One region of the Paenibacillus sp. J31P316 genome, then DNA from elsewhere that is predicted to be linked to it. Evidence: riboswitches for the same ligand, from Rfam matches in the RefSeq annotation. Region 1 holds a riboswitch; each other region holds the start of a gene.
What was found. Region 1 has a riboswitch for cyclic di-AMP ahead of AC0YNU_RS19335 (histidine kinase). Riboswitches for the same ligand answer to the same signal wherever they lie in the genome.
Positions count from the first base shown of each region.

Region 2: another riboswitch for cyclic di-AMP. It lies ahead of AC0YNU_RS14985 (3D domain-containing protein); the one in region 1 lies ahead of AC0YNU_RS19335 (histidine kinase).
Region 3: another riboswitch for cyclic di-AMP. It lies ahead of AC0YNU_RS20490 (C40 family peptidase); the one in region 1 lies ahead of AC0YNU_RS19335 (histidine kinase).
Region 4: another riboswitch for cyclic di-AMP. It lies ahead of AC0YNU_RS32645 (ubiquitin-like domain-containing protein); the one in region 1 lies ahead of AC0YNU_RS19335 (histidine kinase).

Region 1 covers NZ_JBWDNI010000006.1:11,562-19,207, reverse strand. The annotation lists gene AC0YNU_RS19345 (carboxypeptidase regulatory-like domain-containing protein) at 1-2,745, shown strand, start outside; gene AC0YNU_RS19340 (DUF445 domain-containing protein) at 3,032-4,291, shown strand; cyclic di-AMP (ydaO/yuaA leader) riboswitch at 4,526-4,720, shown strand; gene AC0YNU_RS19335 (histidine kinase) at 4,899-7,235, shown strand; gene AC0YNU_RS19330 (basic amino acid ABC transporter substrate-binding protein) at 7,414-7,646, shown strand, end outside.
Region 2 covers NZ_JBWDNI010000003.1:918,408-926,053, reverse strand. The annotation lists gene AC0YNU_RS15005 (methyl-accepting chemotaxis protein) at 1-335, shown strand, start outside; gene AC0YNU_RS15000 (SGNH/GDSL hydrolase family protein) at 430-1,089, opposite strand; gene AC0YNU_RS14995 (acetylxylan esterase) at 1,105-2,067, opposite strand; gene AC0YNU_RS14990 (polysaccharide deacetylase family protein) at 2,206-3,099, shown strand; gene AC0YNU_RS14985 (3D domain-containing protein) at 3,164-4,003, opposite strand; cyclic di-AMP (ydaO/yuaA leader) riboswitch at 4,108-4,307, opposite strand; gene AC0YNU_RS14980 (ATP-binding protein) at 4,373-5,518, opposite strand; gene AC0YNU_RS14975 (TetR/AcrR family transcriptional regulator) at 5,592-6,221, opposite strand; gene AC0YNU_RS14970 (CAP domain-containing protein) at 6,335-7,033, opposite strand; gene AC0YNU_RS14965 (HNH endonuclease) at 7,132-7,646, opposite strand, start outside.
Region 3 covers NZ_JBWDNI010000007.1:35,257-42,902, forward strand. The annotation lists gene AC0YNU_RS20475 (YwhD family protein) at 1-468, opposite strand, end outside; gene AC0YNU_RS20480 (M1 family metallopeptidase) at 710-2,707, shown strand; gene AC0YNU_RS20485 (hypothetical protein) at 2,740-3,561, shown strand; cyclic di-AMP (ydaO/yuaA leader) riboswitch at 3,919-4,079, shown strand; gene AC0YNU_RS20490 (C40 family peptidase) at 4,084-4,581, shown strand; gene AC0YNU_RS20495 (hypothetical protein) at 4,707-5,126, opposite strand; gene AC0YNU_RS20500 (DEAD/DEAH box helicase) at 5,445-7,646, shown strand, end outside.
Region 4 covers NZ_JBWDNI010000029.1:6,538-14,183, forward strand. The annotation lists gene AC0YNU_RS32615 (initiation-control protein YabA) at 1-74, shown strand, start outside; gene AC0YNU_RS32620 (tRNA1(Val) (adenine(37)-N6)-methyltransferase) at 182-964, shown strand; gene rsmI (16S rRNA (cytidine(1402)-2'-O)-methyltransferase) at 961-1,851, shown strand; gene AC0YNU_RS32630 (AbrB/MazE/SpoVT family DNA-binding domain-containing protein) at 1,963-2,217, opposite strand; gene AC0YNU_RS32635 (HD domain-containing protein) at 2,490-3,806, shown strand; gene AC0YNU_RS32640 (TatD family hydrolase) at 3,825-4,595, shown strand; cyclic di-AMP (ydaO/yuaA leader) riboswitch at 4,781-4,990, shown strand; gene AC0YNU_RS32645 (ubiquitin-like domain-containing protein) at 5,226-6,368, shown strand; gene rnmV (ribonuclease M5) at 6,575-7,129, shown strand; gene rsmA (16S rRNA (adenine(1518)-N(6)/adenine(1519)-N(6))-dimethyltransferase RsmA) at 7,135-7,646, shown strand, end outside.

The sequences.
Region 1 (7,646 bases):
GATACGGTCACCCAGGCGGACATTCGGTTGAGCCAATTGACGGGCGATTTGACGGGCGCCGTTGAGCCGCCGATCGCCGGCGTGCTCATTCAGCTGTACACGGACCGCAATGTGCTCCTCGACAATACGTACACCGATATGAACGGCAACTTCCGATTCATGGTCCTGAATGCCGGGAACTACGTGTTATCGGCGGAAGCCGTTCATTACTCATCCAATCCCGTCGGCCTAACGATCGTTCCGGGGCAAACGTCGCAGGCGGTCATTCGGCTTGTGCCCAATCCGGGCGTCATCAGAGGCACCGTCAAGGATGAGCAGGGAATTCCCGTTTCGAATGCAACGGTTCTCGTACTGGACCGCAACGAAACGGTCAGGGGCATCGGGCAAACGGGGCAGTTCGGCGCCTATGCAGTCGGGAACCTTCAAGAAGGGACGCTGAGCCTCGTCGTATCGGCGCCGGGCTTCGCCAATGCGCTGGGAGCGGTGAAGCTGCCGCCGGGAGGCGACATTCCGGGCATCGACTTCGTGTTAATCGCCAACTCCGGCGGCATCAGCGGGCTGGTCACGGACGCGGACACGGGAGCAGTCATTGCCTCCGCGCAAATCGAGGTGCGTCAGTCCGATGCCTCCGGCATCGTCATTGCCTTCGCGGCCACCAGCGAATTCGGCGAATTCGTCGTCGATAATCTTCGTCCTGCCTCCTATGCGGTATTGGCATTCGCGCGCGGCTTCGCGTCCCGAGCCATCGGCGCAATCGTGCAGAGCGACATCCGGACTAGCGCGTTCATCAGTCTGAGCGGGCTGAAAGGCTCCATCTCCGGCACGATTCAAGGGCAAGGGGGAGCGGAGGTTGCTGCCGACGGCACATTCGTTAAGTTGTTCACCGTGGCCGGCGCCTTGATCGAGACGCTGTTCGCGGACAATGACGGCAACTTCTCCATTGCCGACCTTGCTCCGGGCACTTACGTGCTCAGCGTATCCGCGATCGGTTTCATTACGGATACGCAGACCGTATATCTGGAAGCGGGCAGGAGCGAGACCGTAGCCTTCACGCTGTTTCCCGAAGTTATCAGCATAACAGGGCAGGTCGTGGACGCCGATACGGGCAGTCCCATCGCGGGCGCGCTGATCGGCATCAACGGCAGAATCGCCTTTCCGATCGAATCGTTGACCGCGGACAATAATGGGGAATTCGTCTACACCTCGCTTCCCGTCGGCCGATTGACGTTATTCGCGTCGGCGGTCGGCTATGGGGCTGCGTCAGCGGCGATTAATGCTTTGCCCGGGAAACCGATTCATCTGGTCTTTCGGCTGCAGCCCGATCCCGGTACCGTCTTCGGCTTCGTAACCGACTTCGATGACGGGACGGCGCTGGTCGGGGCGGAGATCAAGCTGTTCAATCGGAGCCAGGTGCAATTGGCATCCGTGTTGACGGATAACAGCGGCATGTACACGTTCAACGAGCTTGCGCAGGGCAATTACTTGAGCATTGCCTCGTCGAGGGGGTTTGCTTCCAGCCAAGGCGCTTTCGCCATTGCTCCCGGCCAAGCGACCAAGTACAGCTTTGCGCTGCAGCCGCTGCCCGGTTCGCTGACGGGCGCGGTGACGGATATTTCCGGGCGCCCGATTCCGAATGCGGCGATCATCCTGCGGCCGTTGAACAATTTTGCGGGACCGCTTGCGCTGACGACGACGAACGGCGGCGGCGTCTACCTGCTGGATGAGTTGTCCGCAGGGAACTATACCTTGAATTTGGCGCAATTCGGGTTCGAGACGAAACAATCCTCCTTCTATGTCGGGCGCGGGGAGCGGGTCGTTCAGAACTTCGTCCTCCAGGCGACGCCGGCGATCGTGGAAGGCATCGTGACCGATCCCGATTCGGGCCAGCCGATCCAGGACGTGCTCGTGACGGGAATCAACAGCAATGGCATTATCATCGGGCAAGGCGTGACGGATGCCGAAGGCTTTTATTCCATTGGCACGGGCACGGAGGCGCAGCTATGGATCATCGGTGTCAAGGACGGGCGCCAATTCGGCGAAACGTCGGCGCTGCTCGCGCCGGGCCAGCGGGCGAGCTTGAATTTGACGTTGGCGGGAGGGCCGTCCATGATCAGCGGAACGACGCGCAATGCGGCGACCGGATCGCCGATATCCGGCGTCGTGCTATCCGTGCTTACGCTGCAGCATATCGTCATCGAATCGATACCGAGCGATGGGGACGGCGTATTCGCGTTTAATACCCTCGCTCCCGGCACTTATTTCGTATCCGCGACGTCGCCGTTCTACGGCTCGACTTCTCAGCGGGTTACCGTCGCCCGCGGGGGCGCCGCCGTTCTCGTCTTCGACTTGTCTCCGACCTTCGGGGGCTTGAGGGGGACGATCCGCGATATCGCGGGCAATCCGTTGAACCTGGCACTGGTGGAAATCTTCCTGGAGGAAGTCATGCGGTCCGCGGCGGCGCAGCCGGTCCCATCGCGTTCGCGCGCCAAAGCAAGAACCAAGGCCAGGCCGAAGGCCAAAATTTCAGCGCTGCAGGAAGCGCTGGCCCTTCCCGTGAGCGGCACCTTCATGCGTTCGTCGATCAGCGCCGTGGACGGCGGTTACGCGATCTCCAACCTGCCGCCGGGCATGCTGGTCGCGGGATTCTCGTTCCCCGAGAAGATGACCGCACTGCGAGAACCGGTCATTAACGCGGGGCAGTTTACGCTGCTGGATATCGTGTTGGAGGATGAGGAAGAGGAATAGGTGCGCATGACGCGGACGGGAGCAGCGGCAGTCGTGGATTTGCGCCGATGCTGTTCGTTCGAATGGGATTTCTTCGGCTGCGCAAATCGCCTGCATACCGGCAGTCCGTTCTTACCAGGGGAGCGGGCTGCCTTTATGCGCTTCCGGTGCCTTTACTGGTGCCGCGTTCGTTCTCGCTTCCAGTGCATCGCCTAGACCCGTATTCGGCGCCGCGGCCGGCCAGTCCCTTTGCAACAGGTTCGCCCATAATGGTATGGTGTAAGAAGGTAATTATAGGAGGAAGAACATGGCGAACGAATCGAAGAAAAATAAACAATTTGCCAATCTGTCGCTCGGCGGGATGGCTGCCGGCTTCGCCGCGACCCTTCCGTTCGGCGGCGGCGGGCTCGGCCTGCTGCATGCCGGCTTCGAGGCCGGCGTCATCGGCGGGCTCGCGGACTGGTTTGCCGTGACGGCGTTGTTCCGTCATCCGCTCGGCATTCCGATTCCCCATACGGCGCTGCTGCCCCGCAACCGGAAGAAAATGACGGAAGGCATCGTGCGCGTGCTGGAAGACCGGCTGCTTGCCAAGGAGAGCATGCTCGAGAAGCTGAGGCAGTTCGAGCTGATGGAGCAGCTGCTGCCGGCCGTCCGGAACGCGGTGCATTCGGCGGTGCACAGCGAACGCCTGCCGCATCTTCTGGAAGGAGCAGTCCGCAGCGTGGACGCGGATCGGATCGTGCCGCTGCTGTCCGGCGAGATTCGTGACGCCGTGAAGCGGATCGACTTGGAGGCGGCGCTGCGCGCCTTCCTGCGCAAAGCGGAGGCCGACGGCACGGATGAACGGATGCTCGACCTGCTGCTGGAGCGCGCGGAGTCGTGGATCGCGACCGAAGGCATGCGCCGCGAGCTCGGCAGCGCGGTCATGACGCTGATCAAAGGGCTGAACCTGGGCGGCCTGATGTCGTTCGCGGTGAATGCGTTCATTGGCTACCTGGAGGAAGACAAGCTGGGCACGATGCTGCAGTCGTTCGTCCTCTCCAAGATCCATGAGCTGAAGATTCCGGATACGCAGCGACGCTTCGTCGTGATGAGCAAGCTGCGCGAGGCGCTCGATATTCTTATCACGAGACTGGCGGAATCCGGTCAGCTGGACGCGATGAGAGACGAGATGCTGAACGCCTTCGATCTCGACGGCGAGCTGCATAAGCTGTTCGAACGCCTGCGGGAGCAGGGGGTCGCTTTCCTGCACGCGGAGGATTTTGCCGAGAAGACGTGGCCGTTCCTGGACGGCCTGCTGAAGCGGGTGGAAGAGAACGAAGCGCTTATCCACGATGCCGAGCAATGGCTCAAGGGGCAGGCCGCGTCGCTGATCGAGCGCAACCATGTGCGGATCGGTTCCTTCGTGAGAGAAAACCTGGACCGCCTCGACAACGACCAGTTGGTCGAGCTGATCGAAGACAAGGTCGGGCAGGATTTGCAGTGGATCCGGGTCAACGGAGCGGTCTGCGGCTTCTTGATCGGTGTGCTGTTGCGCGGGATCGAGATGGCGACTGGGAATGGATGAAGATGCCGGCATTCGCCAGCTACGGAACAGCGGCGGGGCTAATAAACCCTGCCGCTTCGCCGTTTTTACAAAAAACGTTCATTTAGCGAGGTAGCGGGAGATTGCTGGCGCCAGCCGCCATTGTAAGCGTTATATCCGAGTCGCTTGGCTGTACACGCGACCGGATTACCAGTGAATTTCCTTTACAAAAAGCGGTGGCAGGCGTAACATACGATTCGTGCTAAAACAAACAACGTGACAACTACGCTGAATTTCCGAAGTAGGAAAACGGGGGAACCAATGACAGCTCAAGCATGCGAAGCAATTGCTTCCGCGCTTGCCGTCTGGGGTGAATCCTGAGCAAGGCAGTTGCGGCAGCCGTGCTCGGGTAGGGCAGCTCTCATGCCCGAATCCGACAGCTAACCTCGTAAGCGACCTGAGAGAGGCGACGAATATGCGTGCGACAGGACACTTCATTATAAGATGTGCCAGGAAGCCGCGAAAGGCGTTCCTCTGAACAGAGGCCGTGTTTCGCCGGCTTCTTTTTTGATGCTCGTATTCATCCGGGGCATAAGTTTCGGGCAAAGATGTAAATTTATAGGTATAGGCAGGAAAGGGGCTTGTTGTTATGGCCGGCTACCGGCGTAAAACTCCGGAGGAATTGCTATTATCCATTTCGAAAATCCATCGCGGACGTCTCAAGATCTATATCGGCGCCGTCAGCGGTTCCGGAAAAACCTATCACATGCTGCGCGAGGGGCAAGCGCTTAAGCAGCAGGGGATCGAGGTGGTCGTCTGCGCGGTTTCGACGATGCGCCGTCCGGAAACCGTCGAGCAGCTCGCGGATTTGGAGCGTATTCCGAGCATCCATTGGATGAAGGGCGACGTGGAGAAGAAGGATTTGAATTTGGATGCGATCGTGGCGCGCAATCCGGAAGTGCTGCTGGTCGATTCGCTGGCGCATGAGAACCGCCCGGATGCGAAGTTTCCGACCCGGCGCGAAGATATCCGGTATTTGCTCAGCCTCGGCATCAGCGTCATCACGACGGTGAACGTGTATGAGCTGGAAGGCGTGAAGGAGCAGGCCCAGAAGCTGACCGGGATCGCGCCGGAATGCACGGTGCCAGCCGATCTGCTGGAGCTGGCGGACGAGGTGCGTCTGATCGACGTATCGCCGGAGACCATTCTGAGCAGGCTCAGCGAAGGCCGGCTGAATAACATCAAGGATCCGGAGCTGCTGAAACGCGGCAACGTCGGCAAGCTGCGCGAGCTGGCCCTTCGCCTGGTGGCGGAGGGAGTAAACGAGTCGCTGGAGAAATACCGCGAGGAACAGGGATTTATCGGACCTTCCGGCGCATCGGAGCGCATTCTGGTTGCGGCGCAGTACCACATCAACGGCTCCATCTATATACGGCGCGGGCAGCAGATTGCCAAACGGCTCGGAGGCGACCTGCAGGTCGTCGTCTTCAACGATTCCAGCCAGGAGCAGACCAAGGAGCGCGAGGCATTCAAGAAATCGATCATGAAGCTGGTCGAGAAGGTTGGAGCCGGCTTCCGCGAGATTGCCGTCTCGAACCGCAAGCAGGTGCCGCGGGCGATGATTCGCTATGCGATGCTGATTAACGCGACGCGCATCGTCATGGGCCATTCCAAGCAGACCCGCTCGGAAGAGCTGCTTCATGGCTCCATTGCGCACAGCCTGCTGAAGCAGACGCGCAATATCGACGTGTTCTTCATGGCCGACCGCGCCGAGCATGAGGGCGAGCGGGTGCTGCCGACGAAGCGCGACGTGCCGAAGCCGGCATCCGAGCCTTACCGTCGCCTGAGCGAGCAGGAGGTCGAGAAGAAGATCGAGCGTATCCGGCGGGGGACGTTCAAGGTATACGTCGGAGCGGCGCCGGGCGCCGGCAAGACGTATATGATGCTTCGCGAGGGAAATGACTTGCTTCGCAAGGATATCGATGTCGTCATCGGCTGCGTCGATGCGCACGGAAGGCCGGATACGGAAGCCCAGATCGGCCGCTTGGCGGCCGTTCCCCGAATTGCGATCGGGGAGAACGGCGCCGAGGAAATGGACGTCGCGGCGATCATTGCGCGCAATCCGGAGGTCGTGCTGATCGACGAGCTGGCGCATGCCAATGTGCCGGGCAGCCGCAACAAGCATCGCTACGAGGATATTCAGGAACTGCTCGATGCGGGCATATCGGTCATCTCGACAATGAACGTACAGCATTTGGAGAGTCTGAAGGATGCCGTGGAACAAATCACGGGAACGAAAGTAACCGAGACGGTGCCTGACCAATTTCTCCGCATGGCGGATGAAATGGAGCTGATCGACGTAGCGCCGAGCGCGCTGCAGGAGCGGTTGCGGGATGGACAGATTTGCAGGGCCGAGGACGTGGAAGGCGAGCTTGCCGGCATCTTCAAGACCGGCAATCTGATCGCGCTGCGCGAGCTGGCGCTGCGCGAGATCGCCGACGATGTGGATGAACGCCTGGAGTCGTGGGAGCGTCACGGCTCGCTGCGCGGACCATGGCGCCGCCACGAATCGATCTTCGTCGGCGTCACGACGAGCAAGAACGCGGAGCGGCTTATCCGCCGCGGTTTCCGCATCGCCTACCGGCTTAAGGCCGATTGGCATGTGCATTATGTGCGTCCCGAAGGGGAGCGTTCGGCTGCCTGCGACCAGCGGATCGAGGAGATCAAAGCGCTGGTCGACCGGCTGGGCGGCACGTTCGAAGCCGAGAACGGCGTAGCCGCGAACCGGATTCCGGACGCGCTGCTGGCGAAGGCGAACGAGCTGAAGAGCACGCAGATGATTCTGGGCCAGTCGGGACGCGGCTTCTGGAGCCGGCTGAAGCAGAAACCGGTTATCGATACGGTTTTGCGGGAAGGCCGTCATATGGATGTTCTGATCGTGGCGGATTTCAATCCGAACATGGCGCTTGGGGAAGAGGAAGAGTAGAATAGATCGGCGTTCGGACATTAACGTCCGGTTCTGCTGCGGAAACGCGGAGGACCGGACGTTTTTTTGCGAACATAATGTTAGATTATCTTACATAGATATCACAAAAGGATTGAATAACCGAACAATTCTTGATAGGATGGGATTGAAATTCGGATTCTATCGAGGAGGACGCGACATGAATAGACGATTGGCGTTAGGTATTGTGACAATTCTGTCTGCTGCCATGCTTGCCGGCTGCGGAGCGAAGAAGGTTGTCAATGAGACTGAAGGCGCTGCAACAGGTAGCGAGAATAACGGAAATGTCGCAGCGGGTAGCAGCAACAGCGTCACCGGCGGAAACGCCGCCGAGGAGACGACGTATCTGTTTGCCAGCGATGGCAGCTACGCACCGATGGAATATTTGGATAA
Region 2 (7,646 bases), on a different contig from region 1:
TCAAGGTCAACGAAGAAGTCGTTCGCATGCAGATGCAAATGCTGCGCGACTCCGAGCATATTTTCACGGAAATCGTCACGAGCGTCGAGTTCATCACCGCTCAGATCGGCCAGTTCTCCGGAGAGAGCGACGCGATGCTGGAGAGCGCCCGCAAAATATCAGGTGCCATTCAGAACATCTCCGCCATTACGCAGCAATCCGCGGCAGGAACGGAGCAAGTATCCGCTTCGATGAACGAACAGATCGGTTCGGTTCAAGCCGTCGTATCGGAAACGGAAAAAATGCAGCAAATCGTCATGCAGCTGCAGCGTACGATGTCGATATTCAAAATCTAGCTCGATTGGTCATCCATCCGTCCGTACAACAGTAAATGACCAAACAAAAGCCGCCTAGGTTTTCACCGGGGCGGCTTTTCTGTCAATCGCAAACTTACAAGCCTTTATCGTATTCGAAGCCAATCGATTGCAGGAATACGCGGGCAAGGACGGCATGTCCGGTTTGGTTCGGATGCACCCGGTCCCAGGCAATCGTACCCGAGTACAGATGCTCCAGCACGCGGTTGAACGCTTCCTGCGTATCCACGAACAATGTATCGTACTTGGCTGCGATCCGTTTGACTGCCGCGCCGTACAGATCCATCTGCGCTCTCATCCGGTCGCTCGGATTCGGCTCTATGTAGAACGGCGTCAAGAGCACCAGACCTTTCAGCTTCGGAAGCGTAGCTGCCACCAGCGCTTCCAGCGTCGCTTCGTACTCCTCCAGATAAACATGCGACTCCTTGTTCGTCGGCGAGTCGAACTGACGCCAGACGTCGTTCGTGCCGATCATGATCGACAGCCAGTCCGGCTTGAGATCCAGCACGTCGGTCTGCCAACGGTCATTCAGATCGCGGACGGTATTGCCGCTTGAACCCATATTGACGACACGGATGCCGAGCTCCGGATAGGTCGAAGTGAGCAGCGCATCCACTACGCCCACATAACCCTTGCCGATCGCGTCAAACAATCCTTCGCCGACCGGTCGTGCACGGCCGCAGTCCGTAATCGAATCCCCGATCATGACCAGCTTTTCATTTTGACCAATACGCATATCGATTCCCTCCCCTTAATAATCCCCTAGGAAAAATTGCATCGTCTTATCGGTGAAGCCCGGCAGTCCTTCGTGACCGAAATCCGGGTAAATCTCCACCCGCTTCGGCGCGGTAATTTTGTTGTATGCCGCAAACTGCGAGGACGGCGGGCAAATCGTGTCCATAAGGCCGACGCCCATCATCACTTCGCCTTGGATTCGGTTCGCAAGATGCTGAATGTCGATATAACCAAGCTTCATGAAAATTTCGTCTTCGCGCTCATGCTGCGGATCGAAATTGCGGAAATACGCTTTCAATTCCGCGTAAGCGTCCTTCGCCAGGTCCATCTGCCAGACGCGGCGGTAGTCGCTCAGGAACGGGAACACCGGCGCGAGCTTCTTGATTCTCGGTTCCAACGCGGCGCAAGCGATCGTCAATGCGCCGCCTTGCGAGCCGCCCATCGCATACACGCGCGTCGAATCGACTTCAGGGCTGTCGATCGCGATTCCCGCCAGCTGCGCGCAGTCCAGGAAGATATGGCGGAACAGGAGATGGTCGGGATCCCCGTCGAGCCCGCGGATAATATGGCCGTTCAGCGTGTTGCCCGCGACGCCGCCCGTGTCTTCGGAGTAGCCGCCTTGACCGCGGCAATCCAGCGAGAAGATCGAGAAGCCAAGCGAGACGAAGCTCAGTTTATCGGCCCATTCTCCCGCAGAGCCGGAATAACCGTGAAATTGGACGACAGCCGGGTGCGGCTGCTCCGAGTGCCGCGGCCGTGCATACTTGGCATGGACGCGCGCGCCTCTGACGCCCGTGAAATACAAATCGAAGCATTCGGCAGCCGGCGTTTGAAATTTGCTCGGCACAAGCTCGATCGCGGCATCCACGCCGCGCATCTCGGTCAGCGCTCTTTCCCAGTACGCATCGAAGTCGCCGGGTCTGGGATTGATTCCTGAATACGTTTGCAATTCTTGTAACGGCATATCGATTGCTGGCATTTGATCTCTCCTTCACCTCATAAGATTCCTTTTTTATGTTACGTGTTCGAACGGCCAACTGTAAAGTAGCGATTCGTTATTTAATGTGAATGCTCGCGGCCATTGAGGGCAAAATGACATCATCGAGGAGGGAAGACCATGCGGATTTTTGGGGGATTGCGTAAAGCGCTGCTGCTTGTACTCGGATGGACGATCTTATCTTGTTCCGCCGGTGATTTTCAAGGCGAGGATACCCGCGCCCAAGCGAACGCGACCTCGGCAGTGAGCGGACAGAACCGGCTGATGCCGCCCTCGCAGCCTGATGAATCGGAAGCGGATGCCTTCTCCGGTCAAGCGGGCAAAAAAAAGCGAACCCGCACCAAGCCAGTGTCCTGGGTGACGCTTCAAAAGCGTTACCCCGGCTCGTTCGTTATCTGGGGATCACGGCGTTACCGCAGAGTCGCGCTGACCTTCGACGATGTCCCGGATCCCGCCTATACGCCGCAAGTGCTTGAGACGCTTGCCCGCTATAAAGTAAGGGCGACCTTCTTCGTCGTCGGCCAGCGCGCCGCGGCCTATCCCGCGCTCGTGCAGCGCATGGTCAGGGAAGGTCATATCGTCGGCAATCATTCGTGGAATCATCCCGTCTTCTCCAGAATCTCGCAGTATGCCATGCAGCAGCAGATTTTACGAACCGATTGGGTGCTGCGTCCGCTTATCGGCTACAGCCCGCGTTTCGTCCGCCCGCCTTATGGCGAAATCCTGCCGGCGCAAGTCGAGTGGCTTCGGAACGGCGGCTATACCGTGGTCAACTGGGATGTCGACTCCCAGGATTGGCGCAGCTTGAGCAGCCAAGCCATTCTAATCAACATCAAGAGAACGCTGCAGCCGGGCTCCATTATCCTGCAGCATGCCGGAGGCGGCAAAGGGCAAGACCTGTCCGGAACCGTAGCCGCATTGCCCCGTCTCATCAAGCTGCTCCGCAGCAAGGGCTATATCATCGTCACCTTGTCCGAGCTGCTCGGGAAGCCTGCTGCCCGCAGACAGCAATAAACGATCCGTCATCGGCAACGATAAAAGGCAGCCCGCGGGGGCTGCCTTTTGTCGTTGCTTATGATTAATCGAGAATGAATACTTTCACATTTTGAAAGCCGAAATTGCTTGCTTCTTTTCTGGACTGCGGAACGAAAATATCGATCCGGTTGCCGCTGATGGCGCTGCCCTGATCAGATGCGACGGCAATCATGCCGCCGGAAGGAAGTCCGTTGAAATCGTAACCCGTGACGTAAACTTTGCTCCCCATCGGAATCACGTCCGGATCGACCGCGATCGTGCCGAGCTTAAGCGGATTGCCGAAATAATCGACGGCTCCCCAGCCATTCTCCTCCGCAGCAGCGGTATACGCGCTTGCCTTCACTTGTACGACATCCGTATATACATACGATTTGCCTTTTACCGAGACGCGATTCAGCTGAGGCTTCTTCGTCGTCTTCGATTTCTTCGCCGTCGCAGCTGCCGACGATTTCTTCGGCGCCGCCTTCGCAACGGACTTCTTCACAGCTTTCTTCGGAGCGGCGCTCTTCGCCGCTTTCGGAGCTTCTGCCCCTGCAGCCTTAGGGGCTGCTTTGGCAACGGAAGCCACCGCCGCTGCGAGGTTGGCACCTGCTGCTGATTTCATCAGCTTGACGGCTGGCTGCCCGCTCCGGGCCGGTGCTGCGGCCGTCTCCACCGTAGGCGGAATAACGAGCTGCAGTCCCTCGTAGATGTTGCCTGCGTCCACGAACGGATTGGCCTGCATCAGTTCGCTGATCGTAATGCCGAACTTGCCGGACAGCTTCCAGAACGTGTCGTCTTCATTCGCCTTGTACAGACCTTGCGCCTTTACGGCTCCGGATTGCGACAGAATGGCAATGCCGAGCACTGCTGCTGCAATGCCCTTTTTCCAGGTGTTATTCATGTTGTCGATTGCCTCCTTGGATTTACGGTCATATATCCGTGCGGATGATATATGAACGTCATCGCGACAACGACCGAACCGCCGATTGAAGCGGAGTGTGGACGTCGTTCGTCGCATGCGGCCTGCGAGGTTAGTTGTCGGATTCGGATTGAGGAGTTCAACCCTACGCACGATCGTGTGCGATTCACCCCAGCGCCATGGCGCGGTGTATCCGTCATGTGATGGACATCAGATGACGGAACCGGAGCAATATGACTTGCCCCAAAAGATCCCCCGTACGGTGAAGTTTCGGCTCGCGTAATAGAATACCATAGTCGTGAATGCTAAACCTACCGGTAAATACAACCACTGAGGCAGGTTCTGTATGTTTTACCCGTTTTTGGGCAATGAAATGGTCACCGTCGTTCCGATGCCGGGATAGCTGGACAGATCGATTTTTCCGCGATGTCCTTCGATAATACGGTAGCAAACCATTAAACCGAGACCGGTTCCGCTTTCCTTGGTCGTAAAGAAAGGGCCGCCGAGAAACGGCAGCAGATCCTCCGGAATGCCGATCCCTTGGTCGGTAATCGCCACGGAGATGGTGTCGGAGTCGCTCGAATTCAGCGTGATGCGCGTCGTGCCGCCTTTGGGCATCGCTTCAATCGCATTTTTGACCACGTTGACGAATACCTGCTTGAGCTGATTCTCCTCGCACAGCAGCACGGCGGTCTCCGCATCGTAGCTGGCAACGAGCTGCACGTTGTTGATAACGGCTTGCGTCTCGAGCAGCGTCAGCACGCTCTGGATCGTCTTGACGAGATCATGCCGGCGAAATTGATTCGCCTGCGGCTTCGCCAGCGCCATGAATTCCTGCACGATCGAATTGATGCGGTCCAGCTCCACGAGCATAATGTCGAAGTATTCGTGATAGGTGTTGATTTTCGTCTTCAGAAATTTGGAGAACCCGATCAACGAGGTCAGCGGATTGCGGATCTCATGGGCGATGCCTGCCGCCATTTGGCCGACCACCGACAGCTTCTCCGACTGGATAAGCGCCTCTTCTTCTTTCTTGCGGTCGCGGATGTCCCGGAACACGCTCTGCACGACTGTCCCTTTGCCGGGATAATGGCGGATTCGCGTGCTGGAAGCTTCCACGTCGATGATTTCGCCGGTAACGCTGATCAACTTGGATTCTTCAAAATCATTGGGCTCGTCGGTTTCCAAAATATCTTTGAGCCGCTCCTTGGCGGTCTCCCAATTATCGGAGTGCACGTAATCCTGTACGCGGGGCTTGGCCATCAATTCCGCTTCCGTCACGCCGAGTATGCGCAGTCCTGCCTGATTCGTGAATAAAATCGTCTCGCAGTCATGGACGAAAATCGGTTCGGGCAAATACTTGATCAGCCGCTGGTAACTCATGGAATCCGGGCGCAATTCTTGCGCGGAATCCTTGCCGGCGCCAGGCTGAAGCTCGAGCTTTCGTTTCAATTGCGAAGCAAGCAAACGATTGCAGTAAACGGCTCTGCGCCTCATGTCCCAACCCCCGAAACGATATTCTTGTAAGAATTCGCTTCGAACGGTCCAATCCCTTCGGCATTAAAAACAATTAATGTTGTTTCATCCCTTTGATCAGGATATCGATGCCTCCCTGGAAAATCGGAAGGGTGCGCGCCAGCAGACTGTCGGTCGGCTCCGAATGCCCCGTATAGGTACTGACGAAACCTTGCAAGTAGTAGAAGAGGACGCGGGCCCTGTTCGTCACGGCCTCCTCGCTGCCGCCGTCCGTACCGTCTGCCGATAGGGCTAGCTGCAAAGAATGCCTCATTTGCGCAAACAACCGATTGCGGATGACGTTGATCGGAAGCTCCGGATCCGGATCGTCCACCCGTACCGAGCCTGAAATAAACAGCACGGTCTGGAGGCTGCCGTTGCTCAGGCAGAAGGTAACGAAGCTCGCGCAGACGGCCATGAGCCTGTCGATCGGCGAAACGTTCTCGCGGTTCATCTCCGTCAGAAATTCGGCTTCCAGCTCTAACAGCGAAGGAATGGCGATCTGCTGCAGCAGCTCTTCCTTGTTCTTGAAATACAAATAAATCGCCGTATGCGAGCAGCCGGCCTGCTTGGCGATTTCGCGCATCGTGACATGCGGATAGCCTTTCTCCGCGAATAGCTCGGCGGCGGATTGGCGAATCGCCGCTTTCATGTCTTCGGTCATTTGTTTTCGTTTCGACAGCATCGCGTATCGGACCCCTTTTTTATATAACCATTGGTTACATTTTATACGACGTCCGACGGCATGTAAAGAAAGCGGCCCCGGAGAGGGCCGCTTCGAAGTGCTGCGAAATGAGCTTAGGACGTGAATTCCTGTACCCATTCGCCGTTATAGTAGGCTACGCCGATCTTGCCGTAATGGCTGCCCAAGATGTTCGCTTTATGACCTGCGCTGTTCATCCAAGCCGTCATGACTTCCTGAGGCGTACGCTGGCCCTTGGCGATATTCTCGCCGGCATAGGAATAAGTAACGCCGTAGGCACGCATCATATCAAAGGGCGAGCCGTACGTCGGCGAATTATGATCGAAATAGTTGTTGGCATACATATCCTTCGCTTTATCCAGCGCGACCTTCGTCAGCAAAGAATCGGATTTCAGCGCGGACAGACCCGCATTAGCGCGTTCCTTGTTCACGAGCGTCACGACTTGCGCAGCGAACGTGCTCTTATCCGTCGTGCTCGTTCCCGGATTCGACGTTGTTCCACCCGAGGCGGAACCGGCTGAGCCCGCTGTCCCTGTTGTCGGTACCTTAACCGTCATGCCGGCCCAAATGTTATTCGGGTTCGCGATGGACGGATTGGCCGCGATCAAAGCGCCCAGGCTGACGCCGTACTTCTGCGCGATTTTGTACATCGTATCGCTGTTCGTCACTTTATACGTTACGGAAGTGTTCACGGAGGCTGCTTCTGCCTTCTGCAGTGTTGCTCCTCCTCCAAGCGCGATCAAACCTGCTGCGAGTACGCTTACTACACCTGTTCGAAATGGTTGCATCTTCATGAAAAATCCTCCTCGTGCGTCAAAGTGTGTTGCCGGTCTTTCCGACGCCACCCATGGTAACACGGGAAAAAGGGCATTACATCCCATAAAATCTTCCATTACGACTGGAAATGAAACTGCTGCAGCACTTCGTCATCGACATAATCAAGGCTGTCCGCCTTCTTCAAATTGCAGTCCGCGCAAGCGCATACGCAGTTCGCCGGCGTCGATAGACCGCCTTTGGATTTGGGCAAAACATGGTCGATCGTATCTCCGAAATCGCCGCAGTATCGGCATACATAATCGTCGCGCTGCAGCACGAGCAGCCTGAAATCGGTCTTGGTGTACAGCTTGTGGATCAAGCCGGGATGAATGATGCCCGCAGCCCCTTCCTCCACCATTCGGATCGCCATTTCGGTCGGAATCTCCGTCGACCAGCGCTTGCCCGTCTCGCGTTTGCCGCGCAGGCGGATCATGCCGCGTCCGCGGTCGTTCAACAGCGAGGTCTTGAACGAGAAATTGCCTTTGACGGGAATGATGACGCGGTCCGGCGGGCGAACGTATTCGGTATCCAAGACCGCTTCCGCTTCGGCCTCCATCTTCCGTTTGGAAGATTTGCCGCCGCGCGCGCGCC
Region 3 (7,646 bases), on a different contig from region 1:
GTTCGAGACGAGCAAGCTCTTGAGCGCCTGCTTCTCTTCCGCGGACAGTTCGTCGAGCACGAAGCGGCGTTTGATGGCGTAATCGAGGTTGTTTACGTGCTGCGCGAGAATCTTCCATCCCCGGCGTGCTTCCGTATCCACCAGCATCGGGCAAGCGGTCGCGCCCGCATAGTACGCGCCTTCTTCGTTCCGATCCACCGCGACCCATACGATCCAGCACAGGCGGCCATTCGGCACGTCTTCCTTGTTCGTGCTGAACTTGATGCCCTTCTCGATCTTGCTCTTCGCATGCATGGCGCCGACATCGATATACGCCTGGCCGTTGTCGATCATGACGCAAGCGACATCGCTCAAGTCGATCGTGCCCGCCCCGAAACCTCTATGTTCTTTATTGCTCACCACGTTGAGCGAGAGCGACTTCTTCTCTTTCTTCTCCGGCGGCTGCTGGCCGTTATCCTGTTCACTCATTCTATCGTTCAACTCCCGTCCCAAGCCTTCCTGGAAAGCCTTGAATTCCGCGTCCGGCGCGGTTTCCCCGAAATACATGCCGCAGTTCTATTTTCGTAAAAGAAACGTACTGCTCCGTTACAAGAACGGCGTCAGACGCATCTTCATACCTGTCCACACTTTAATTCCATTTTAGCTAATAATCTCGGAAAAGCAAACATATACATGCCTTAGAAGCTTGTCAACGGGAGGGAATCTTTGAATGAATCCACGTCACGCCAAACGTATGCTGCTCTTCGCCCTCGCCGCCGTGATCATCGGCGTAACGGCGAATCAGGGGTTCGGGAATGCCTGGGTGTCGCAATATACGTTCGCTTCCGCCCCCGCGAAGAAAGACGCTGCCCCCAAGCCGGCGCCGGCGCCCGCGCAGGAGCCGGACAACGTCATGCAGCCGAAGCCGGTCTCGCTCAGCAAGCGGGTCACGGAATACCACATCGACGTGACGCTGCAGGAGAATGCGCATATGCTGCAGGGCGAGCAGTCCGTCACGTGGACAAACCCTGGCAAACAACAGGTGTCCGAGCTCTATTTCCACCTCTATCCGAACGCCTTCCGCTCCAAGAACACTACCTTCATGCGCGAATCCGGCGGGCAGCTGCGGGAGGACAAGGCTGCCGCGGACAGCACGGGTTATATGAACCTGCTTTCGCTCGAGACGACGGAGGGCTACAGCCTGCTCCCGCGCCTGCATTTCGTCCAGCCCGACGACGGCAATCCGAACGATCTTACGCTGGCCAAGCTTAAGCTGCCGACGCCCGTCGCTCCCGGCAAAAGCGTCACCCTGCGCATGAAGTTCGAGGTGAAGCTGCCTCAAGTGTTCGCCCGCATGGGCTACGCCGGCGATTTCGTCATGGCGGGGCAATGGTTTCCGAAGCTGGCCGTCTATGAAACGGCGGGCACGCGGGGCCGGGCGACCGAAGGCTGGAACGTGCATCAGTACCACGGCAACTCCGAGTTCTACAGCGATTTCGGCATCTACAGCGTGAAAATCAATGTGCCTGCCTCCTACAAGGTGGCGGCAACCGGCTTCCAGGCGAAGGCGTCGGTCGTGGCGGATAACCGCAAGACGTATCAATTCTACGCCGACGACGTGATTGATTTCGGCTGGTCGGCCTCGCCCGATTTCGTCTATTCCGAGGAGCCGTTCTCCACGACGGGCGTTCCGGGCGTACGCATCAAGCTCTATCTGGATCCGCTGCATGCCAAGTACAAGGATCGGTACCTGCACGCGGCCAAATCGGCGCTAGCCAAATACGCGCAGTGGTACGGGGAGTATCCCTATACGACCCTCTCCGTCGTCGTCCCGCCCAAAGGCGGCAACGGCGCGGGCGGCATGGAATATCCGACGCTCATTACGGCGTTCGCGGCGGAGAACGACAACCCCGGCTATGACCTGGAGCGCACCGTCGTGCACGAGGTCGGCCATCAGTATTGGTACGGCATGGTGGCCTCCAACGAATTCGAGGAGGCGTGGCTGGACGAGGGCTTCACCTCCTACGCCGAGGACAAGGTGATGGAGAGCGAATACGGCGTCGCGCCGAATCTGCCGGTCGAATCAAGCTATATGACAGATCCCGCGCCGCTCAAGCAGCTGTCGTGGTCCTATCACAGCAATAACCATTACGCCGAGAACGTCTACATCCGCGCGAAGCTCGTGCTGATCGGCATCGAAAAACAGGTCGGCGATGCGACGATGCGCAAGATCATGCGAACCTACTTCCAGAAGTACAAGTTCAAGCATCCCTCCACCGCCGACTTCCAGAAGGTCGTGGAAACGGTGACGAAGACCAAGTGGAATGATTACTTCAGCCATTTCGTCTACGGGGAGGCGATGTCGGACTACTCCGTAGCCGCGATCCACGTGACGCCGGTCAAGCAGGACGGCCAGACGCAGTACGAGAACGTGGTGCTCATCAAGCGAACCGGCGGCAGCGCCGGCCCCGTGTCGGTCATGTTCCATTTTGCCGACGGCACGGTGATGCCCAAAGTGTGGGACGGCCAGGACGCCCACATTCAATATAAAATCGTCCACGGTTCGAAGCTGCTCTGGGCCGCGGTGGACCCGCAGAACGACAACGTGCTCGACAACAAGCACATCAACAACTTCATGAAAGCCGATCTGGACGAGAAAACGCGCACGCGCTGGAGCGTCGGCCTCTCGAAGCTCGTCGAGACCCTGTTCTCTTCGCTTGCCTGGTAGTGCCACTATAAATGAAGGAGGTGACTTCACGGATGAGGATGCATATCAAGCAAGGCTGGCGGCTGACGATCAAGCATTTCTATATCATCATCCTGCTGTTTCTGTATGAGCTGATCTGGGGCTTCTTCCTCTACCGCACCATCGAGGGCATCGCGGTTCCGCTGCTCAAGCGGTTCCCCGACTCGTATGCGGCCAGCAGCAGCGCCATCTCGCTCTTCGTGACCGAATCGCAGTTTCAGCTCATGAAGACCGATCTGCTCCAGCCTTACGCGCTGCTGTTCTGCGGACTGCTGGGGGGCCGGATGCTCATCACGCCGTTCCTGAATGCGGGCCTGTTCCATTCGCTGCACCATGCGACCGACGAGAAAGGAACGACGTTCCTGAAAGGCATTCGTAAAGCCTGGAAGCCGGTCACGCTGCTCTACCTGCTGGAAACGGCGCTCACGCTCGCTCCCGCCCTCTGGCTGCTGCCCCGGGCGCTCAAGCTGCTGCTCTCGAGCGACACGCTGATGGAATTCGCGAAGGCGGCCGGACCGTGGGCGGGCGGCTGGCTCCTATGGGCGGTCCTCCTGCATCTGTTCTTCCTCTCGATGCAGTTCGGCGCGGTCACCGGCAGCGGTTCGATGCGCGCGCTGTGGAGCAGCATGGCCAACTTCCTCCCGTTCGCCGGCGTTTCGCTGATGATGTGGGGCATCGGGGCCCTGCTGAGCGCGACGGTCGCCTCCGTCTCGCTGCTGTGGGCCGGCCTGCTGGCGCTGGTCCTGCACCAAGGCTATCAATTGCTGCGAACGATCATGAAGGTGTGGACGGCCGCCGCCCAATACGATGTTTGGCAGTCGAAACAGTCCTCCTAAGGATCGATTCTGCTTCGATGGGCCGCCCGCCTCATGGCGGGCGGCCTATTTTGCGCAGGACGGGCGGCCTATTGGCCAATGACGTGACAGCCCGGCGTCCCGAAATTTGCGACAGGAGCCCTCGCCCCTTCGACTTCGAAAGGGTTTTTTGACGTTTGAGCGCAGGCTGAGCAGACACACTTTGTCATTGACATCCGTCTTTCCGACAACACGCCGAATAGACCGTTTTCCCCGGAAAACGGCGCCGCTATACGAATCTTAGGGCAGAAAGGTTTCACTCTAATAATTTTAATTTGTGAACAAAATGTGAACTTGGAAGGAGAAGCGACAAAATGATCGAATCCATAGCCGTAAGAAATGAAAATTTTGCCGAATTCCCTATATGGGAAACGGGGGAACCATTCTGGGTGAATTGATCCCGACAGCCGTTCATGCGCTTGGACGACTGCCAGAGGCGATCATAGGGAGCCTTCAACCGAACCCCACAGCTAACCTCGTAGGCACTGGAAGGAGTTTCCCGTTTTGAAGAAGCTTTCCGCACTCGTGATCGGTCTTGCGATGCTTTTCGTTTTCCAAGCCGGCAGCGTTTTCGCCGACTCGAAAATGGACGGTGTCATCGATGACCTGATCGGCACGCCTTACGTTTACTCCGGCACGACCACGAAAGGGTTCGACTGCTCCGGATTCACGATGTACGTGTTCAAGAAACTCGGCGTCGACATTCCGCATGCATCCCGTTCGCAGGCTGGGCTGGGCAAGAAAATCGCCAAAAGCGATTTGATCCCTGGGGACCTCGTATTCTTCAATACGACGGGAAATGGCATCTCGCACGTCGGCATTTATGTCGGCGACGGCAAATTCGCGCACGCTTCTTCTAGCAGAGGCGTCGTAATCAACGGACTGGACGAGTCTTATTACGCGAAACGCTATGTTACAGGCCGCCGCGTCATGAGCCCGCAAACGTTCGAGAAATATGCCAATGATCCATCCGACGAGCCAGGCGATGGAGATTCAGATTAATCACCTTCGGTTATTGCAAGATCGCCGACCGGAATGGTTGCACCCATCTCCGCCGGTCACGGGAACAAAGCCGCCGCCGCTTCTCTTTCGGGACAAGCTGCCGCGGCTTTGTTTCGTTTTGGCGCTTAGGCGCGCTCGTAGCGGACCCACCAGAAGGTCGGGCCAACCTCGACGTTCAAGATCCGGGCGTGCGGGGTTAACAAGTCGCGCAGTTGATCGAGCGTCTCGCAGCCTTCGCCGCGGCGGTCGGCCAGCACGACGGTCGCGCCGGACTCGAGCCGGTCATGCCAGGCCTTCAGGAACGCCGTCCGTTCCTCCCCCGTGAGCTCGCCCAGGCAGAAGCAGGCCAGTCCTGCGCCGAACTTCTCCTCCACCGCGCTCAGTTCAGCTTGTTTGACCGCCACGGAGACGGGCGTCGTCAGCCTCGGCGTTCTCGGCCCCGCGACGCGCAGCACGCGCCTCCCCGCCAAGGTGTCCTCCACTGCATATTCGAGCCGCCTCCATTCCTTGAATCTTCTCTCGAGACTGTCCCGCCATTTCGCCATCTTCCCGATACCTCCCGCTGCCTGTGCACCGACGCTGTTGTCGTAAAACTATATGTATGCGCACGAGCTTGCTTACTGACCTGTCATTTGGCTTCGTTTGGGCTTGTCCAACGTCTGAAAAGGATTGGATGGCGTTACGATGAATAGTACAGGGATAGACTGGTTATATAGACATGATTAGAGCAAGAGGTTTAAGAGTAGACATGATTAGAACAAGCGTGACTAAGAGTAGATGTAATAGAACATGTGTAAATACAACCGACTTGATAAAAGCAAACCATGTTCGTTCTCGATGATCCTAAAGGAGCTGCTTCTCGCATGAACCCTTCTTCCGACATCCTTGCACGATTTCATACGACGCTTGCCGGCTGGTTCAGCCGAACGTTCGGCGAGCCAACGCCCGTCCAGCATGACGCCTGGGCGTCCATCGCCGCCGGCCGTCACACGCTGATCGCCGCGCCGACCGGCTCGGGCAAGACGCTCGCGGCGCTTCTCCCCTGCCTCAGCCGGCTTGCGCTGGCCAAGGAACAGGCTGCGGCGCAGGGCGAGAGCTGGTCTTATGGCGTGCGCGTACTTTACATTACCCCGCTTAAAGCACTTAATAACGACATTCAGCATCATTTAGTGGAATTTTTTGAAACGATCGAAGCCTACGGCGCCGAGGAAAGCGGCGGCACTTGGCCGGGCATTCGCACGGCCGTCCGCACCGGGGACACGCCGCCGCGCGAGCGGGCCCGCATGGCCAATAGGCCGCCCGACGTGCTCGTCACGACGCCGGAGTCGCTCTACCTGCTGCTGACGTCGGACAAAGGCCGTCACATGCTGCGAACCGTCGAGACGGCCATCGTCGACGAGATCCACAGTCTGGCCGGCGACAAGCGCGGCGCTCATCTGTCGCTCTCGCTGGAGCGGCTGGCTGCGCTGTCGCCGCATGCCGTGCAGCGTATCGGCGTATCGGCGACGCAGAAGCCGCTTACGCGGGTCGCCCGGTTCTTGGGGGGCTGGGCGCCTGGCACGGACGGGATTCCGGGCTCCGCGGCGGGAGCGGCTCCCGCCGTGATTACGGAGTCCGCAGCAGAAGCCCATCCGCTGGGCTACGTGCCGCGGCCGGTCGTCATCGTCGAGAGCGCGATGACGAAGGCGATCCAGGTACGCGTCACGATGCCGGACCTGAGCCAGCCCGTGCGCTCGCGCGACGGCGTCTGGCAGCCGATCGTAGAACGGATCATGACGCTCATGGAAGGCGCGCGCTCCGCCCTGCTGTTCGTCAACAGCCGCCGGCTTTGCGAGCGGCTCGTGCTGCGCCTGAACGAGCATGCCGGCCACGAGTTCGCGCGCGCCCACCACGGCAGCTTGGCGCGCGAGCGGCGGCTCGAGGTGGAGCGCATGCTGAAGGCCGGCGAGCTGCGCTGCCTCGTCGCGACCTCGTCGCTGGAGCTCGGCATCGACGTCGGCCATGTCGACCTCGTCATCCAGGTCGACTCGCCCAAGGCTGCCGCCGCGGGCATCCAGCGCATCGGCCGCGCCGGGCATGCCGTCGGCGACGTCAGCCGCGGCTATATCGTGGCGCGACAGCGCGGCGAGCTGCCGGAGGCAGCCGTCCTGTGCCGCAACATCTCGCGGCGGGACATCGAAGCCATCGTGCTGCCGCACGAGCCACTCGACGTGCTTTCGCAGCATTTGGTTGCCATGACCGCTGCCTCGGATATGAAGGTAGGGGCGCTGTACGAGATGATTTTGCAAAGCGAATGCTACCGCACATTCCCCCGATCCAGGCTGGAAGCCGTGCTGCTGGTGCTGTCTGGCTTCTATCCGTTCGCCCGTCCGCTCATCGATTGGGATCGGGATACGGATACGCTTCGCAAGCGCGCCAATACGGCGATGGCCTCGGTGACCGGTGCCGGCACGATTCCGTCGAGCTCCGCTTATCCGGTTCACCATGCGGACAGCCGCGTCCATCTGGGCGAGCTGGACGAAGAGTACATCACGGAAAGTCGGGTCGGCGACGTCTTTCAGCTCGGCACGAGCTCGTGGATGATCAGCCGAATCGAGAACGACCGCGTCTACGTGCAGGAGGCGCCGAACCGCTTCAGCGAAATTCCGTTTTGGCGCGCGGAATCGGGCAGCCGGAGCGTGGAGGTCGGCGTGCAGCTTGGGGATTTCCTGGGACAGCTTTCCAATCGGCTCGAGCTAGATCGCCGTTCGGAGACGAATACCGAGCGAGACCGCATGCTGGAGGATGCCGCCGTCGTCTGGCTCGACGAGGAGTACGGGCTCGATTCCTATTCCGCCTCCGAGCTGATCGATCTCGTGCGGGCGCAGCATCGAGCGCTTGGGCTGCCGACCGGGCGTCGGATCATCATCGAGCACTATCGGGATTTGATGAACCAGACGAGGATCATCATTCATAACCCGCTCGGGCGGCGCATCAACCGAACTTGGCTCCTTGCCATTCAGCGGCATTTTCAGCGGCTGCTGCCCTACTCGATGTACGGCAACGCCAAGGACAACGGGATTGAG
Region 4 (7,646 bases), on a different contig from region 1:
GTAATTTGTATTATGGGCATTTGCGCACGGAAGGCGACTGTTTGTTCTGCCTCTCGTTTCTCAATAAAGATTAATACGAACATCTACGCGGCCGGCGAATGGCGCGGTTAGTTTACAAGACCCTCTAACACAGGGTCTTGTTTGCATATAATAGAACGAACTGACTAAGGAGCATGAATACGTGGTTAACGAAGTAGTACTGAACCCGGGCGAGAGGCTCGATGATCTATTGACGCATCAACTACATATTATTCAAAGCCGGGAGGTGTTCAGCTTCTCGATGGATGCCGTGCTGCTGGCTCGGTTCGCGGCTGTGCCGCCCCGAGGTAAAATCCTGGATCTGTGCAGCGGCAATGGCGTTATTCCACTGCTGCTGACGACGAGGACGAAGGCGGTTATCGATGCGGTTGAAATCCAGCCGCGCTTGGCGGATATGGCACGGAGAAGCATATCGGCGAATGGACTGGAGGATCGCATTTCGGTATATGAGTGCGATTTGCGGGATTTTCATAAAAAGGTTGGTCAAGGCATCTACGATGTCGTTACGGTGAATCCTCCTTATATGCCGGCGGGCACAGGCGATCAGAACGAGAACGAGCACTTCGCAATGGCTCGCCATGAACGCAACGGCACGTTGAACGACATTGTAGCCGCTTGCGCACGGCTCGTCCGAACGGGCGGGCGCGTGGCTATGGTTCATCGCCCTTCCAGGCTGGTTGAAATTCTGGAAACGATGCGCAAATGGAAGCTGGAACCGAAACGGATGCGCTTCGTTCATCCCAGTAAGGAGTCGGAGGCTAACATGGTGTTAATCGAAGCCGCCCGGGATGGCAAGCCGGAGCTCCGAATGCTGCCGCCTCTTATCGTGTACAATGATCAGCGCCAATATAATGAAGAGTTAATGCAGATTTACTATGGAGATCGGACGGGGAAACCTGCGGGAATGGAGGGAGATGGGCAATGATCGTACAACGCAGCTTTAAGGACGGAATCGGTGAAGCAAAAGGCACCCTATATCTGGTCGGCACGCCGATCGGTAACTTGGAGGATATGACGTTCCGGGCGATTCGCATTCTGAAGGAAGTCGATCTGATCGCCGCTGAAGATACGAGGCAGACGCGCAAGCTGCTTGCTCATTTCGAGATCAGTGCCAGGCTAGTCAGCTATCATGAACATAATAAAGATGCCAGCGGTCCTGAATTGATTCGTCTATTGGAAGCGGGACAATCCATTGCGCTCGTGAGCGATGCAGGCATGCCGGCCATCTCGGATCCGGGAGCGGATCTGGCAGCGGCAGCGGCTGAGCGCGGGTTGACGGTTGTGCCGATTCCGGGAGCCAATGCGGCATTGTCGGCGCTGATCGTCTCCGGACTGCCGACGGATCAATTCCGGTTTGCAGGGTTCCCGCCGCGCGAACGCAAGCCGCTTGTAAACTGGCTGAGTCAGCTTCAGCGTCACGAAGAGACGTTAATCTGCTACGAATCTCCGCACCGCATAGCGAAGACGCTCCCGATCATACTGGAGCAATGGGGAGATCGAAGAATCGCAATGGTCCGGGAACTGACCAAGCGACATGAAGAAATCGTACGCGGTACAATTTCGGAATGCATCGCCTGGCTGGAAGAGCATCCGCCTATCGGGGAATACTGCCTTGTCATTGCGGGGATCAGCGGCGAGGAAGCAGCGGCTGCACAGCAGGAAGAAGCATCGTGGTGGATTCCGCTTAGCATTGAAGATCATGTAGCGCATTATGAAGCGCAAAACGGCGATCGAAAAGAGTCCATTAAACGCGTGGCTTTGGACCGGGGGCTGCAGAAGCGGGACGTATATAATGAAGTCATGAAAAAATAAAAAAAAGACCTCCCTGGCCGGATGGCACAGGAAGGCATCAAGGAGTATGAAAAAGGTTAGAATTAACAAATTGGATAATTTCATTATAACCTATAATTCTGGATTTGTCTCTTATTTTGTAATAGGAGTTGGCATTTCCGTCAAACAAACATTGCAGACGATTTTTCCTTTGAAATAGGCTACGTTTTCGGCATTGCCGCAGAAGATACAAGCAGGCTCATACTTCTTGAGCATGATCCGCTCGCCGTCCACGTAAATTTCCAGGGCGTCCTTCTCCCCAATGCCGAGCGTACGGCGCAATTCAATCGGAATAACAACACGGCCGAGTTCATCAACTTTACGAACGATACCAGTGGATTTCATCATAACTATTCATTCCCCTTTCATAGTATTCAGTCGCCACGATTCGACAAAATTCTATCAATGAATGTCTTAATAATACCAACGATTACCAAAATAGTCAACATGCCCTCCATGGCGATCAAGGGCTTATGTAACCACTATTTCTCTAGAATAAAGCATTTGTCATTACTTTATATAGTACAACAACCACGTACATATTGGAAATAGTATTGTGACAGAATTCGACAATAGTTCGACAATTATGTCGAAATACCGAACGGTGGGAGCGTGTAGAAATGACAGACAGCCGAGCAAAGGATCGTCTTCCCGAAGAGAAAGTATTCAAAGACCCGGTCCACAAGTACATCTATGTACAGGATGAATTGATCTGGAATTTGATCAATACGCGTGAGTTCCAACGCTTGCGCCGCATTCGTCAGCTGGGAACTTCCTACTTGACCTTCCACGGCGCGGAGCACAGCCGATTCTCGCATTCTCTCGGCGTCTATGAAATTACACGCAAAATTATCTCCCAATTCGAGCGAAGCGGTTACCCCGGTTGGCCGAAGGAGGAGAAGCTCGTAGCCTTATGTGCCGCTCTGCTGCATGACCTCGGACATGGACCGTTCTCGCACTCCATTGAAGATGTGTTCGATACGCACCATGAAGCTTGGACATGCCGTATTCTTCTCGAGAATACCGAGATCAATCAGGTGCTTCGCGAATACGATCCTTCCTATCCGGAGCGGGTTGCAGCGGTGATCTGCAAATCGTATCACGAACCGATCGTGGTCTCGCTGGTATCCAGTCAAATGGACGCAGACCGGATGGATTATCTGCTTCGCGATGCCTATTATACGGGCGTCAATTACGGCACCTTCGATTTGGAGCGGATCCTGCGCGTTCTTCGGCCGCATCAGGGACAAATCGTCGTCAAGGAAAGCGGCATGCACGCCGTCGAGGATTATCTCATGTCCCGCTACCAGATGTATTGGCAGGTTTATTTTCATCCCGTGACGCGAAGCTCCGAAATCATCTTGAAGCTAATTTTCCGAAGAGCTAAAGAGCTTCATGGGGCAGGCTACTCGTTCAAATGGATGATGAAGCCGCTCGAGAAGTTAATATCCGGGACCATCGATATCGAAGATTATCTCGCGCTTGACGAAGCGCTCGTTCAAACCGCGTTCTCCGCATGGGCCGGCGAACCCGACGAAGTGCTATCCGATCTGTGCCGCCGCTTCCTGAATCGCAGGCTGTACAAATATATAACCATGGATCAAGCAGACGAAAAATTGTGGAAGGAAATACGCAGACAGTTTAGCGCAGTGGGCCTTCATCCCGAGTATCACCTGGAAATTGACTTTCCTTATGACATGCCCTACCATGTGTATCGTCCAGGTTCATCCGCAAAGGCGGAAAAAGAGGAAAAACCGCCGATCCTGCTGTTGTCAGGCGAGGATCAGCTGTCGGAAATATCCGGGCGTTCCGACATCGTCCGTTCCATTACCGGCATTCACCAAGGGAAGTATCACCTATATTACCCGGAGGAACCGCTGCGTGAATCAGCGCACCAGCTGTCTGCGAATATACGCGAATTATTTGCTTTAATGTAGAAAGGGGTTTCAAAAACCATGTTATTAATCGACACGCATACCCATTTGGACTCGCATAAATTCGACGAAGACCGCGCCGAGGTCATCGAACGGGCACTTGAGGCAGGTGTCCATAAGCTGATCAACATCGGATTTAACCGGGAGACGATTCCGAGCACAATGGCACTTGCCGAGCAATACGAATTCATCTATGCGGCCGTCGGCTGGCATCCCGTGGACAGTATTGATATGAAGCCGGAGGATCTGGAATGGATCGCTTCCCTCTGCGATCATCCGAAGGTGGTTGCGATCGGGGAGATCGGGCTGGACTACCATTGGGATACGTCGCCGAAGGACGTTCAACAGCGCGTGTTCCGGCAGCAAATCGCGCTCGCCAAAGAGAAGCGCAAGCCGATCGTCATCCATAATCGGGACGCGCATGAGGATGTGGTTCGCATTCTTCGCGAAGAAAAAGCAAGCGAGGTCGGAGGGATCATGCACTGCTACTCCGGCAGTTGGGAAACGGCCAAGCAATGCCTGGACATGAACTTCTATATTTCGTTCGGGGGACCGCTTACATTCCAAAATGCCCGGGTACCGAAAGAGGTGATGGCCAAGGTGCCGTTAGATCGATTATTGATCGAAACGGATGCTCCTTATTTGGCTCCTCATCCTCATCGCGGGAAGCGAAATGAGTCTGCTTTCGTCCGTCTTGTAGCAAATACGATGGCGGATATTTTAGGTAAATCTGTAGAAGAAATTGGGAAGATTACAACGGAAAATGCGATGAAATGTTTTGGAATCTCATGAAATCAAGGGAAATAGTAAGCATTTGGATGAAATCCGGTGAAAAAAGTGATTTTTGATCCGAGAATCACGTGATTTTCTCGTAATTTTCCTTGAAATTCACTAAAATCGTCATTAATCAGTTCTTTACAATGTGCGGCGCTAGACTGTATGATTCATCTCAGAGCAACAAAACATGTATTCCTTTTCCAAAATAATCGCTTAATCTCCGGTCACCGGAGAGCGGGGGAACCAATTGTTGAAACTGTTTGTATCAATTCGAACAGCGGAGACATTGAAATTCTTCTTGGGGTGAATTTCGCAGAAGGACGCTGGGGAATAAAAGCGTCACGAGCGAATAGGGCGACTCTCACGCCCGAATCCGACAGCTAACCTCGCAAGCGTCCATAAGAGAGATCAACCTCGTGCATGCAACTCTAGCTGCCATTATCCAATGGGAAGCCACGAAACAGATCCTCTGTCGTCGGCTTCTTTTTGTTTGAATAATGCGTAAACTGACGACATAGGGTGTATATCGTGAGGAGGAGCTGGGGCGAAATGCTGAAAATGCGTGCTTGCACGCTAAAACTCAATAGTCGCGTCTAAGTATCATGCGTAACAAGGCGGCGGGGCTATGTAAGGAGGACCGATGAAGTGGGAGAACTCCAGCTTAAGGACACCCATGGGAAACGATCATCCAGCATGTCTTTCGCATTGCGATGGAAGCATGAGAATGTGCGTTTAATTGTACTGAGCGCCATGATCTCAATCGCTATGACTTTCATGTTTTTGGTGTTGTTGTACGGAACGGCTGACAAGCATGTCTCCGTAGTAGTGAACGGACGAGAAACCATTGTATCCACGAAACAATGGGTCCTTCAACGCCTACTGGATGAACAAGCCATTACTATCGGCGCACATGATAAAGTGTCGATGCCGCTCGATGGCGGAATAAACGACGGCGACCGGATCGTTATCGATCAGGCTGTCCCGCTTATTGTAAGGGCTGACGGCAAAGCAAGAACGTTGTACACGACAGAGAAAACTGTACAGGCGGCGATCGATCAGGCTGATATAGCGGTTCGCAGTCAGGATAAGGTATCGCCTTCCATGACGGCTGCGTTGGAACCGAATATGACCATAACGGTCACCCGGATCGATAAGAAATATACCGAGACGACGTACGACGTTCCCTTCACGGTGGTGAAGAAGGACGATCCGAAGCTCGCGGTCGGGAAACAAAAGCTTGTCCAATCGGGCAAGCAAGGTAAAGTCGTCAAGCGATATGAGACTGTATTCGCTGATGGCGTGCTTGTGTCGCAATCGCTCGTCGAGAAATTGACGCCGCAAGCATCGGTTAATCAAGTCGTATCGATCGGGAGCAAGAAGCCCGAACCGAAGGTAGCCGTATTGTCCGCCAAGACCAGTTCGACCGTGACGAAGCGGGGCATAACCTTCAGCGCGAAGAAAGTGATTAAGAACGTAACGCTAACGGCCTATTCCGCTGGGCTTGCCTCCACGGGCAAGAGCAAGGGACATCCGGAATACGGCATTACGGCATCCGGCGCCCGCGTTCAGGAAGGGCGTACGATTGCGGTGGATCCGAAGGTCATTCCAATCGGCTGGTGGGTCTATATTGAAGGAATCGGTTTCCGCCGGGCGGAAGACACCGGCAGTGCGATCAAAGGCAACAAGATAGACGTTTACTTCGATAGCGAGTCGTATGCAGACCGTTTCGGACGAAAGCGGGGCTATACGGTTTACGTGTTGGGACCGAAAAAGCCGGAGTCGCTGTAGACACCGGGTTAGCTTGCAGCTATCATTTGATTTCTGAGCGAAGTGGAAGAAGCTCCCTTGTTTGCTTGCAAGAGTGATCGTGCTTCTACTTCATTCATATTCGTAATTTATGCTTAAATATGCCATGATAAGAAGAGGCGATGCCTCTTCTTTTTGCATGTTTGTCTAATAGGTAAGATTGCTCGAAAGGCAGGAATAAGGTTCCCATGATGAAAGAAATCATTGTCGTCGAAGGCAAGGATGATACGGTAGCGATCAAGCGTGCCGTAGAAGCCGAGACGATCGAAACGGGCGGCTCCGCCATCGGAGAATCCGTGCTGCGGCGCATCGAGCTGGCGCAGGAACGTCGCGGGGTCATTATATTCACCGATCCGGACCACGCAGGCGAGCGGATCCGCAAAATCGTTGCGCAGCGCGTTCCAGGCTGCAAGCATGCCTTCTTGCCGCAGGCGGACGCGCTTTACAAAGGCGATATCGGCGTTGAGAATGCATCCCCGGAGGCCATCCGGCATGCGCTGAGCAATTTGCGGACGGAAGCCGCGGAAGGGGACGGCGGACTCGCGGAGATCACGATGGACGATCTCATGCAGGCCGGCTTGCTCGTTCATCCGCAGGCGTCGGAGCGGAGGCTGAAAATGGGTAACCTGCTTGGAATCGGGTATGCAAACGGCAAGCAGTTCTATAAACGATGCTCCACGTTCCGGATTACGCGGGAAGAATTCCGGCGTGCCCTGCAGGCGATGGAGAGCGAAGGAGACTAATCGGCATGACAGAAGGTTTCAAAGCGACCGCGGAAGTCGGCTCGCCGAAGCGGACGAAGGACATCATCGCGAAATACGGCTTCACGTTCAAGAAGAGCCTCGGACAGAACTTCCTGATCGATCAAAATATATTGAATAAAATCGTAAGTGCGGCGGAGCTCGACGAAACGAAGGGCGCGCTTGAGATCGGCCCAGGCATCGGCGCGCTGACGCAGCGGCTGGCGCAGGCCGCGGGACGGGTCACGGCTGTCGAGATCGATAACCGGCTGATTCCCATTCTAAAGGACGTGCTGTCGGATACGCCGAACGTGCATGTCGAGCATGGCGACGTGCTTAAGCTGGATCTTCCCGGCCTGATGGAGAAGCAGTTTGTCGGTCTATCCGGCGTTAGTGTCGTGGCGAACCTGCCGTATTACGTGACGACGCCGATTCTAATGAAGCTGCTGGAAGAGAAGCTTCCGCTTGAACATATCGTCGTTATGATTCAGAAGGAAGTCGCGCAGCGTATGGCTGCCAA